One region of the Paraclostridium bifermentans genome, then DNA from elsewhere that is predicted to be linked to it. Evidence: riboswitches for the same ligand, from Rfam matches in the RefSeq annotation. Region 1 holds a riboswitch; each other region holds the start of a gene.
What was found. A riboswitch is a leader RNA that binds a small molecule or an ion and turns the genes downstream of it on or off. The one in region 1 is predicted to bind cobalamin.

Region 1 (3,217 bases):
ATGCATTCGTATCAATTAAGTATACTTGTCCATTTTTTACTGCATTTATATTTTCCCAACCTTCACGTCCTTTTATATCTTTTACTGCATCTTGAACGTAATTTACATTAGTTAATATTACATCTGGATTTTTTTCTATAACTGACTCCTCACTAGGTGATATCCAAGATTTTTGGTCAGCGAATATGTTTTCTCCACCCACTAACTCAATCATCTCATTTAAAAATGTACCATTTCCAAAGCTATATAAATTTGGTGCTGGCCCTATTTCAACGTAAACTTTCTTTTTATCTTTTATAGTTTTTCCTATTTTAGCTATTTCATTAACTTGAGATTTCATATTATCAACAATTTTTTGTCCTTTTTCTTTTGTTCCAGTTATATCAGCTATAAACATTATGTCATCGTATATACCTTGTATGCTATCACTACTTGGGATATATGCAACACTTATACCAGCCTCTTTAGCCACTTTAAATGGATCTTCACTATTTCCAGTTTTATTATGTCCTGATGCTATAATCATATCTGGCTCTAAAGATACTATAGCCTCAGCATCTGGGTTTGCAAAATCTATTAATTTTATATCTTTAGGTAGTCCAGGTATATCAGCTGAATATTTATCAACAGCTACTAATTTATCAGCAAGCCCTAATTCAACTAGTACTTCTGTATTAGATGGAGCTGTAGATATTATCCTTTCTAATTTTTTAGGAACTGTAAAATCATTTCCCTCTCTATCTTTTACTACTGTTTCTTTTTTACCGCATCCAGCGACTGCTAACATAACTACTAAAATAGCAGTTATTAATGTTAAAATTCTTTTTTTCATTTTTATTCTCCTTACTTATAATTTCTACTTATAAATTCAGTTTCTTGTATTCCTTCATCTTTATTAAGCTTTATAGCTAGTATAAAGAAATATCCAGATAACAGATTTGCAAAATCAAATAATAATTCATCTACATCATTTCCATTTTCCTTATATCTATGTAATAATCTTACCAATGCTTTGCACTTTGTTCTTATAATATGTGCATAGCTTCCACAAACCCCACCTTGAGGTAAAACAAATTTATCAAAAATACCTTTTATCTCATCTTGGTAAGATAGTGTTCTAGATTCTAACCATTTTAACTCATTATTTGTTACGCTTACAAATGTTCTAAGTGATGCATTCATGTGATATACAAGTTCATTTATTTTACTTAACTCGGCTTTTAAATTTTCATCAATTATAAAAGCTCTTAGTAATCCTATTGTACTCGATATTTCATCTGTAAATATTTCATAGTCACATCTTAAATCATCTGATTTATCATATAAAAATGGATATGCTAAATATTTTGACATTTTTTCATTCCTTTCGTGTTGATTTTACATAACAATAGATATAATTCTATTTTTGTTGTAAAATTCCTTTTATTGAAATTTATTTGTAAAATAAATAATTTTCAATAAATTAATCTCCTAGTTTTGTATAAACACTTAAACCTAGCTTATACATTTAAAAAGACATACCCAGAGAGTATGCCTTAATTTATTCATGTATAATAATAGCCTTTATCCAACCCTCAGAAGATAATTAGCCTTTAAGCATTGGCAGGTATCCCGGCTCAGCTTCATTCTACTCTCAATCCTTCCCAATTTCTCAGTGGATACTTAGATTTCGTCAGCTTTACGGTTACTGGGGTAGCTTAGAATTTACATCTAATTCCCTATTAAGTCTATTGACACCTAATACTTACTATTTAATTTTCATATTGTTATATAGTCCATTATACAACAATATGAAATAATGTTCATTATATATTTCTAATTTGGTAAAATAAAATTTCTATCTATTTTTTCTACTTCTTATAAAATCTATTATAACGTATAAAACAATTAATGCAGTTATAATCATAACTATATCCATTATCATAGGACTAATTCCCATTCTATACCCCATATATCTAAATGGATTATATCCTCCAAATCCAAAAAATCCTCTACCATATGCTGGTGGTATATATGTTCTTCTACTAGATCTACCACCATAGTCATCATACTCATCATTTTTTTTATTTTTAGAATTTGAAGTATCGTTTTGATTAGATTTAGAGCTTGTATCTGGTTTAGTACTAAAACTTCCTGAATCAGGCTTTGTTGTGCTTGATTTTGGCTTTGTAGTATTATTATTTGAATTATTGCCAGTAGTTCCTTCATTTATTGTTGTCTCAGGCTTTGGTTTAGTACTAAAACTTCCTGAGTCTGGTTTTGTTGTACTTGATTTTGGCTTTGTATAACTACTGCTTGGTTTACTAGAGCTAGAACTTGGTTTGCTAGTGCTAGAACTAGATTTAAAGCTACTTGAGCTCGATTTAAAACTGCTACTTGATCGACTTGAACTATGTGAGCTATGCGAACTATGTGAAGAGCTTCCTTTAGCTACTTGATATTCAACATTTGATATTTCATTTTTATTTGAAGTTGCATATGACTTTTCTATTGAAAAAGTAAATGCACAAGTTATAGCAAATATAAATACAGTTAAAAAAAGAGTTATATTCCTTTTTAATTTGTTCATTATACATTTAACCCCATTTCTATGAACTTATTATATAATCTATCTAAATTTGATGTATCTTCTCCATCTATTACTGAATCATAGCTTTCTTCCCCTTTAAACTTAAAATACTCTAATAGCTGTTGATTGTCTTTATCTTTACTATCTACCAGATATACATATCTTCTCAAAGATTCATCTTGTATTTCTATTAAGTAACCCTTAACATCAAACTTGAATTCTTCATCCCCATTATATAAAGTTACTATATCTGTAGATTTTGTAAATACAAATTTTTCCTTGTCGCAATCATACGTGTACTCTAATTCTCTACAATTTATACATCTATTAAAATTGCACTCACTTACACAATTTATACACTTGCACATTTTACATTTGTCTAACTTATTTATAGACTCTCTTTTATCTCTAGTTAAATAAGATTGTATTTCATCTTCTATATCATTTTTCTTTTTAAACAACTTAGAGAATATATTTTTATCTTCATTTTTTTCTTCTTTTTCCAAGTCATTTAAAAAAGCTATATACCCTGATAAATCATCTAACTTTCTTATAAAAATTCTTTTTCTTAATTCTTCATCGCTTAACATTTGCTTTAAATCATTTGCTGCAAATACTAAGTCTGTGTACATTTTATCGTATTTTTTC
Region 2 (3,217 bases), 810 kb from region 1:
CAAAGTTAATAGACAATATAGATATAAGTGAGGGTATAAATAAATACTAAAATAATTTATATTTTTAATAAGTCTGTATATAGACAAACTATAATAAAATAAGGAATTGATAATATATGAAAAAAAGTATAAAAACAAAAGATTTAAAAAAGATATATGGAAAAGGAGATAGCGGGGTAAACGCTGTTGATGGTATTACTTTAGAAATAGAAAGTGGTAAGTTTACTGCTATTGTTGGAGAAAGCGGAAGTGGTAAAAGTACCTTGCTTCATTGTATGGCAGGATTGGACAAACCTACATCAGGAAATGTATATTTAGGAGATCAGGATATATATACATTAAATGATGATAAATTATCTAAAATTAGGGTACAAGAATACGGATTTGTTTTCCAAAGTTTTAACCTAATACCAGTTATTAATGTATATGAAAATATAATTTTACCAATATCTCTTGACTCAAAACCAGTAGATAAAAAGTATATTGATAGTACTATCGAAAGATTAGGATTAAAAGATCAAATAAAAAAATTTCCAAATGAGCTATCGGGGGGACAACAACAAAGGGTTGCAATAGCAAGAGCTTTATCAAATCAACCATCTATAATATTTGCAGATGAACCCACTGGAAATTTAGATAGTAAAACTAGTGACGAAGTTATGGATATATTAAAGAGCTGTGTTAAACAATTTAATCAGACTTTAGTTATGATAACTCATGATGAAAAAATAGCAAAAATGGCAGATATAATGATTACTATAAGTGATGGTAAACTAATAGAAATAAGGCAAGGTTAAAAGGAAATATGAGTATAGGGGAACTTATTGTATTTCAATAATATACAGGAATTTTAATTGGTACGTGTATAAGTTGAAGCAACATCAGCACTAGATAATATATCTCAAAAGTTTATATTAGAAAATATAAGTGAATTATTAAAAAATAAAACTGTTATAGTTATAGCACATAGATTATTTGCAATAATGAATCCTGACAAAATCTATGTCTTAAATAAAGGGCAGGTTGTTGAGTCAGGATCACATGAAGAACTTTTAAGTAAAAAAGGTGTATATTATAATATATTCCAACGAACTCTATCTAATTAATCATTTTTATGGTATTATTATATATACTCAAATAGATAAGTAAATAATTACAATGGAAAAAATTAAAGGATTTATGTACACTAATGTAGAATTAGTTGTATGTGGGGAGATTTTTTATATATAATATCAATAAAACAAAATTAAATAACTTAAATATATATAGGTTCTTACATTTAAGATTAATAGGGAAAGAGGTGTAATCCCTCTACAGTCCCCGCTACTGTGATGCAGACGAACTCTATTTACCACTGTTAAAATTACGGGAAGGTTAGAGCAAGGAAGAAGCTAAGTCAGGAGACCTGCCTAGTATATTATATAACTAGGTTCTCGGGGTGAAGAATTTAAATCTTAAAATATTTTTATGACATATTTAAAGACTTAACTCTTGAGTTAAGTCTTTTTTTATTGTAATTTAAGGAGGTAGTCATGAAAACTTTAGAACAGACGATAAATAACATAAAGCCATTAAGTGAATTACATATGAATGCAGCGAAAGATAGATTAGATAAATTAATTAAACCTGTGGGGAGCTTAGGAAAATTAGAAGATATATGTATACAAATAGCAGGAATAACTGAAAAAAAATATTTTGATACAGATAAAAAAATAGTGATTGCTTTTGCAGGAGATCATGGAGTATATGAAGAAGGTGTAGCACCAGACCCTCAGAAAATAACTAGACTTCAATTTCCGAACTTTACTAAAGGGGTATGTGGAGTAGGAGCTATATCTAAATTTGTAAATTCTGATGTTATTGCAATTGACTTAGGAATAAATACAGATGAAAAATTAGATGGAGTTATAGATTATAAGATTAGAAAAGGAACTTCTAATATGGCAAAAGGGCCAGCTATGACTAGGGAAGAAGCCATTAGATGTTTAGAAATAGGTATAAAAGTAGCAAATGAGAGTATAGAAAAAGGATATAACCTTATAGGAATAGGAGAAATGGGAATTTGTAATACTACTCCAAGTAGCGCTATAGTTTCTGTTATAGCTGATTGTGATCCTATAGATGTTACAGGAATAGGAGCAGGACTTAAAAAAGATAGAGTAGCTCATAAAGCTAACACGATAAGAAAAGCAATTGAATTAAATAAGCCAGATAAATTAGATGGAGTTGATATATTATCTAAAGTTGGAGGTTTTGAAATAGGTGGAATGGCAGGCGTGATTTTAGCTTGTGCTGCTAATAGAACTCCAATAGTTATTGATGGATTTATATCATATGCAGCAGCTTTAATAGCATACACTATAAATCCTATGGTTAAAGAGTATATGATAGCATCACATACATCAGCAGAAGCAGGGGCAGCTAAGGCCTTAGAAATATTAAAGTTAAATCCTATGCTTAATATGGATATGAGATTAGGTGAAGGAAGTGGTTCAGCATTAGCCTTCAATATTATAGAAGCTGCAAATTACGCATATAAAAATATGGCAACAACTGATGAAGTAGATATAGGAAAATAAGAAGGTGAAATTTATGAGCAAGTTAATTTTAGTTACTGGTGGATCTAGATCTGGAAAAAGTAGTTTTGCAGAAAGTTTATGTATAAGTAGAGAAAATTCAACAGCATATATAGCAACTTCTACTCCTTTTGATGAGGAGATGAAAGATAGAGTTAAAAAACATAAAGAAAGTAGACCGAGTAATTGGGAAACTTATGAAGTTTTTAAAGATATATATTCGATAATAGATAATTTAGGTAATAAACATCAAACTGTTATTTTGGATTGTGTAACACTATTAGTTAATAATTTGATATTTGACTATGGAATAGATTTTGATAAATGCACACCAGAAGAAACTAATGAGATGGAAAAGTATATAAAACAACAAATTGAAATGCTAATAAATGAAATTAAAAAAACAGATTTATACTTTGTAATAGTAACTAATGAGTTAGGTATGAGTTTAGTGCCTGATAATAAACTTTGTAGAGTATATTCTGATATAGTAGGTAGGATAAATCAGTATATAGCTAAATGTGCTGATGAAGTTTACTTTGTTGTAAGTGGTATACCTATGAAAATTAAGGAGTAGTAATATGAAAAGATTTATAGGAATATTACAGTTTTTAACTAGAATTCCAATTAGAGTCGATATA
Region 3 (3,217 bases), 810 kb from region 1:
TTGTAATAGCTTCTTATAAAAGTGTAACACCAAGAAAAAATGGTATGGGGAATGTTTTTATAGGAAAGCCAACTTTAAATATGATTTTAATTGGGATATCATATACAGCAATATTAGTAGCATTTATAGGTTCAGTATTATTTAATTTAGATGTAATAAGTATAATTAAAGTAATAACATTTATACCAGTTATGATTATATTTACTAGAGGTTTTGTTAAATATATATATTCAAAAATAGATGGAATAACAGGAGACATACTTGGATGTACATCCGAACTTGTTGAGGTTGTATATTTAATATTTATATATTTGACATTTGGATTAAAATAAGAGGTGAGATTATGTCAAAGCTTATATTAGTAAGGCATGCAACGACAACTGATAATATAGATGGAAATTTATCTGGGCATATAGATAGTGAGTTAAGTGATTTTGGAAAAAAACAAATACTTAAACTAAATAAATTCTTAGAAAAAGAGAATGTTGATTGCATATATACAACTACATCTACTAGAACTAAGAATACGATAAAGGATATAGCTAAATTTAAAAATTTAGAAATTGTTGAGAGTGAGAATCTTAAAGAAATTAGTTTTGGGGATTTTGAAGGAATGAATTTTGAATATATAAAAAGTAATTTTCCTAAAGAATTTGAAAAAATAATTAAAAATGGATTCGAATACAAATATCCAAATGGGGAAAGTTTAGTAGATTCTTATAATAGAGTCTGTAAAGAAATAAATCATATACTGGATTGTAACAAAAACAAAACTATTTTGATATGTGCTCATGCAGGAACAATAAGAAATATTATTTCTTATTTAATTGGGAATACACATGAGTATCATTGGAATTTTAAAATAGACAATGCATCAGTTAGTATTATAGACATAGTAGATGGATTTTCTGTAATTCATACACTAAATAATACTTTATATTTAACATAAATACATATGAAAATATCATAAAAATAGACATAAATTAGGTTCTTCATTAAAGATTAATAGGGAAAAAGGTTAGAATCCTTTGCAGCCCCCGCTACTGTAATGCTGACGAAACTATTAGACACCACTGTGATTTTACGGGAAGGAATAGGACTAGGATGAAGCTGAGTCAGGAGACCTGCCTAGTTTATGGAAATAAAGTCTTCGGGGTGAAGGATTTTAAAATTGGTTAAGTATATACTTTTTTAAGACCTATCCATCGTGGATAGGTCTTTTTTGCAATTAAAAAACAATATAAATTGGAAAGGAAACTTTTATTATGAGTAAATCATTAATGTTTTTAGGAACAGCTTCTAATGTAGGTAAAAGTACTTTGGCTGCTGGGTTATGCAGAATACTAAAACAAGATGGATATAGTGTAGCACCTTTTAAATCTCAAAATATGGCATTAAATTCATACATAACAAAAGATGGGTTAGAAATGGGGAGAGCACAAGTTACTCAAGCTGAAGCGGCTGGAATTGAACCTGATGTTAGAATGAATCCAATTTTATTAAAACCATCAGGTAAAAATAGATGTCAGGTAATAGTAAATGGAAAAGTTCTTGATAACGTAAGTTCTAGTATATACCACGATTATAAAGAAGACTTAGCCTTAATGTTAAAAAAAACTTATAAAGACTTAAGCGATGAGTATGATGTAATTGTTTTAGAAGGTGCAGGAAGTTGCGCAGAAATCAATTTGAAAGATAGAGATATTGCTAATATGGGAATGGCCGAAATTGCAGATGCACCGGTAGTATTAGTTGCTGATATAGATAGAGGTGGAGTGTTTGCATCTATAGCTGGAACAATGATTTTACTAGAAGAAAAAGAACGAGAAAGAGTTAAAGGTGTTATTATTAATAAATTTAGAGGTACTGTAGAGCTTTTACAATCAGGAATAGATATGCTAGAAGATATTATAAAAGTTCCTGTCATAGGAGTAGTTCCATATAGTGATTTAAATATAGAAGATGAAGACAGTGTAACAGATAGATTTAAAAAACAATTTAAAAAGAATGATGTGAATATAGAGATAATAAGAACACCGTACATGTCTAATTTTACAGACATGCATATGCTAGAGATACAAGAAGATGTAAGTATTAGATATATAGAAAAAGGAGAGTCTTTATCAGATCCAGATATGGTAATAATACCGGGGAGTAAAAATACAATAGAAGATTTAATTTATATAAGAGAAAGTGGATTAGAAAAACAAATAAAAGATTTACAAAAACAAGGAAAATTGATATTTGGAATTTGTGGAGGATATCAGCTTTTAGGTAATAAATTATATGACCCGGAAGGTATAGAGGGATCTATAAAAGAGATTGATGGAATCGGACTTTTAGATATAGAAACTAAGTTTGAAAAAGAAAAAGTTACAACTCAAGTTGAAGCTATTATAAATAAAGATTTAAATGGATACTTAAATTCATTAAGCGATATTAGTGTAAATGGATATGAAATACATATGGGTGAAACAGATATAAAAGGAAAATCACTACTAACAATAACTAAAAAATTAGAAGATAATGTTTCATATCAAGAGGGATGTATAAATGAAGAAGGAAATGTAGTTGGAACGTACATTCACGGTATTTTTGATGATGCTAGTTTTACAAGAGAAATATTAAATTCAATAAGGAAAAATAAAGGATTAGAAGAAAATAAAAGTTCTATAACTTCATTTGAAGAATTTAAAAATAAAGAGTATGACAAGTTAGCAAAAATACTAAGAGAATGTTTAGATATGAAAAAAATATATGAGATTATAAATGGTTAGGTGATAATATGAAAAAAATATTGATAGCAGGAACAAATAGTGGAGTTGGAAAAACTACTATTTCACTGGGAATAATGCAAGCTCTAACTAAAAGAGGCTTAAAAGTTCAACCGTATAAAGTGGGACCAGATTATATAGACCCATCGTATCACACATTCATAACTGGGAGAGACTCAAGAAATTTAGATTCATATATGTTGGAAGATGAAAAAATTAAATATATAGTAAATGAAGCATCAGAGGAAGCTGATATATCGGTAATAGAAGGGGTTATGGGATTGTATGATGGATTTGGTATAGATTTAGATGCATGTACAAGTTCATATACTTCTAAATTATTAAAGGCTCCAGTTATATTGGTTATAAACGGAAAGGCTATGTCTTCTTCAGCAGCAGCTATGGTTCTTGGATATAAAGAATTAGATAAAAATGTAAATATA
Region 4 (3,217 bases), 1.3 Mb from region 1:
GTAATAAGAAATTTGCATAATATAAGACTTTAAATAAAAAGCTTTATCAATATAATGTGACATTATGATTGATAAAGCTTTTTATATTTAATTAAACTATAAATGTAATTAAATTTTAAAAATTATAAAAATTGGCAGAAAGTATTGTACTAGTGAATAAAAAATTGTAATATATACATATAATATAGTGTATGCTAAAAGATAAAGAGTGTAGACTAAATAAGATATCAATATATACAAGTACATATATGTTATAAGGAAAAGTATTTCAATTTTAAATTGTATATATAATTATTGATATTAAATAAGATGATAATTAAGTTTAAATAATATTAATGATAGTTAAAGGAGAATGAAATTATGGCAATGGGAGCACCAACACCACACAATAGCGGTAAATTAGGAGATATAGCAGAAACAGTATTATTACCAGGGGATCCTCTAAGAGCTAAATTTATAGCAGAAACTTTCTTAGAAGACGTTGTTCAATACAACACTGTAAGAGGTATGAATGGTTATACTGGATACTATAATGGTAAAAAAATATCAGTGCAAGGTACAGGTATGGGTTGTCCATCAATAGGAATATATACATATGAATTAATCCATTTTTATGGAGTTAAAAATCTTATAAGAATAGGTTCTGCAGGAGCTTTACATGAAGATTTAAAAATGCATGATATAGTTATAGGAATGGGTTCTTGTACAGATTCTAATTATGCAGCTCAATACAACTTACCAGGAACATTTGCACCAGTAGCAAGCTATGAATTACTTAGTAAGGCTGTAGATGTTGCGAAAAGCCAAGGGGTTGAGCCTAAAGTTGGAAACATACTATGTAGTGATGTATTCTATGGAGATGAAGGATTAGATTCTTTAGCAAAATGGACTAAAATGGGTGTTCTAGCTGTCGAAATGGAATCAGCTGCACTTTATATGAATGCTGCAAGAGCTGGAGTTAATGCTCTTTGTATATTAACAATTTCTGATTGTCCTTTCAAAGGAGAAGCAACTACTGCTATGGAAAGACAAACTGCATTTACAAGAATGATGAATATAGCTTTAGAATTAGCTTAATATAAAAACTCGCTTTTGTATAACTATGAAAGCGAGTTTTTTTTATGCTAAAAAACTTAAATATTAATGGGTTTTATACTTAAAGGTCTAATTAAATAATGCAAGGAAAGTAAAAAATTGATACAGATTAAAAAATAAGATGTCTAAATTTTGCAATTTATAGAAAAATGAATCGGATTATGATAACATTATAATGATAAATATAAATACTAGGTTTTTATTAATTAATAGGGAATGATGTGAAAATCATCAACAGCCCCCGCTACTGTAATTACGGACGAGTCTTTTTTAAGCCACTGAAGAATTTCTTTGGGAAGGTAAAGATGAGGATGATGTATAAGTCAGGAGACCTGCCTAGATAAAACAAACTTTCGGAGGGAGAGACAAAATGAAAATATCAAAAAAAATTAAATTAAGTTTGCTTAGCTTAGTTATAGGGCTAAGCTTTGTAGGGTGCAGTAAAACCGAAACTAAAACTGAAGACACTACTGCAAAGAAGGTAGAAAAAACAAATGAAACAAAGGATAATTATTATCCAGTAACTATTACTACGCACAATAGTAACAAAGAAGAAATAAAGGTTACTATAAAAGAAAAACCTAAAAAGGCGCTTGCAGTTTATCAAGACTCTATAGAAACTATGCTAGCATTAGGGTTAGAAGATAATATAGTTGCGGCGGCTGGGTTAGACCATAAGGTTAAAGATGAATATAAAGAAGCTTTTAAAAAGGTTAAGTATTTAGATGAGTTTACGCCGTCTAAAGAAAATACTATGATGTTACAGCCAGATCTTATAGTAGGATGGGATTCTTTGTTTACCGATAAAACATTAGGAACAGTAGATTTTTGGCAAAATAAAGGCACAAATACATACATGGCATTAAATAGTGGAGCAGTAGAGCATAAAACTATTAAAAATGAATGTGAAGATATCTTAAATATAGGGAAAATATTTAACGTTGAAGATAAAGCTAAAAATATAGTTGGTAATATAAATAAGAAAGTAGATGAAGTTGTAGAGTCTGAAAAAGGCAAAAAGCAACAAACTACTTTAATAGTTGAATTTTACGATGATAAAATTAGTGGATATGGAAAAAGCACTCTAGGAGGAGATATGGTAACTAAACTAGGTGCGAAATTATTAAATGAAAATGGGAATCCACTAAGTAAAGAAGATTTAGTAAAATTAAATCCAGACAGTATATTTGTAGTATATATGAATAGAGATGATGATAGTAAAAAGGCTGAAGAAACTAAAAATTTAGTTATGAAAGACAAAGCATTACAAAGTTTAAATGCAGTTAAAAATAATAGAGTTTATCCAATAGAACTAGGACAAATGTATTGTAGTGGAGTAAGAACTATAGATGGAATAGAAACTTTTGCAAATGGACTTTATCCAAGTAAGTAGAAAGAGGGACATAGGCATATGCAATCAACGAAAAGCTTAAGAAAATATGGAAATAATGAAGAAAAGGGCTTTGTTAAAACAAAGCCTTTATATATATTAGTTATTATGGGACTTATTGTTGCTTTAATTCTATCTATTTTATTTGCGGTAACAATAGGTTCAAGTGACATAAGCATAAAGCAAGTATATCAAATAATAGGGTATAAACTATTTAGTATAGGAAATGAAAATAATTTATCTAATGGAGCTATCCATGATGTAGTATGGTTTATTAGGCTACCTAGAATAATTTTAGCTTTATGTGTAGGAATAGGACTATCTGTATGTGGAGTTGTAATGCAAGCTATAGTAAAAAACCCTCTAGCAGATCCTTATATCCTTGGCGTATCATCTGGAGCATCCTTAGGGGCTACAATAGCTATAATGTTAGGATTTACAACTTTATTAGGACAAAACTCAATAGGGATATTTGCATTCTTTGGTGCATTTTTAGTCTCGATGCTAGTTTTAATGATTTCAAACACAGGGTCAAGATCTAACTCTACAAAACTATTATTAGCGGGAATGGCTTTGAGTTCTGTGTGTAGTGCATTTTCAAGTTTTATAGTTTATATAAAAAATGATGCAGAAGGAATGAAAAATATAACATTTTGGCTTATGGGAAGTTTAGCTGGTGCTAAATGGGAAGAAATAGTATTTATACTTCCACTGATTTTAATAGGTACTATA

Region 2: linked by a shared signal. The riboswitch ahead of cobT (nicotinate-nucleotide--dimethylbenzimidazole phosphoribosyltransferase) and the one ahead of KXZ80_RS10620 (ATP:cob(I)alamin adenosyltransferase) in region 1 are both predicted to bind cobalamin.
Region 3: linked by a shared signal. The riboswitch ahead of KXZ80_RS14545 (cobyric acid synthase) and the one ahead of KXZ80_RS10620 (ATP:cob(I)alamin adenosyltransferase) in region 1 are both predicted to bind cobalamin.
Region 4: linked by a shared signal. The riboswitch ahead of KXZ80_RS04570 (ABC transporter substrate-binding protein) and the one ahead of KXZ80_RS10620 (ATP:cob(I)alamin adenosyltransferase) in region 1 are both predicted to bind cobalamin.

What each region holds. Positions count from the first base shown of each region.
Region 1 is NZ_CP079737.1:2,206,157-2,209,373, forward strand. Features, by position in the region: gene KXZ80_RS10615 (ABC transporter substrate-binding protein) at 1-832, opposite strand, end outside; gene KXZ80_RS10620 (ATP:cob(I)alamin adenosyltransferase) at 844-1,353, opposite strand; cobalamin riboswitch at 1,585-1,757, opposite strand; gene KXZ80_RS10625 (hypothetical protein) at 1,838-2,569, opposite strand; gene KXZ80_RS10630 (hypothetical protein) at 2,569-3,217, opposite strand, start outside.
Region 2 is NZ_CP079737.1:3,016,624-3,019,840, reverse strand. Features, by position in the region: gene KXZ80_RS14575 (FtsX-like permease family protein) at 1-50, shown strand, start outside; gene KXZ80_RS14570 (ABC transporter ATP-binding protein) at 117-797, shown strand; cobalamin riboswitch at 1,251-1,426, shown strand; gene cobT (nicotinate-nucleotide--dimethylbenzimidazole phosphoribosyltransferase) at 1,533-2,579, shown strand; gene cobU (bifunctional adenosylcobinamide kinase/adenosylcobinamide-phosphate guanylyltransferase) at 2,593-3,153, shown strand; gene cobS (adenosylcobinamide-GDP ribazoletransferase) at 3,158-3,217, shown strand, end outside.
Region 3 is NZ_CP079737.1:3,013,028-3,016,244, reverse strand. Features, by position in the region: gene cobS (adenosylcobinamide-GDP ribazoletransferase) at 1-332, shown strand, start outside; gene KXZ80_RS14550 (histidine phosphatase family protein) at 344-949, shown strand; cobalamin riboswitch at 969-1,146, shown strand; gene KXZ80_RS14545 (cobyric acid synthase) at 1,266-2,777, shown strand; gene KXZ80_RS14540 (cobyrinate a,c-diamide synthase) at 2,786-3,217, shown strand, end outside.
Region 4 is NZ_CP079737.1:943,960-947,176, forward strand. Features, by position in the region: gene KXZ80_RS04560 (Na/Pi cotransporter family protein) at 1-20, shown strand, start outside; gene deoD (purine-nucleoside phosphorylase) at 367-1,077, shown strand; cobalamin riboswitch at 1,272-1,449, shown strand; gene KXZ80_RS04570 (ABC transporter substrate-binding protein) at 1,466-2,488, shown strand; gene KXZ80_RS04575 (FecCD family ABC transporter permease) at 2,507-3,217, shown strand, end outside.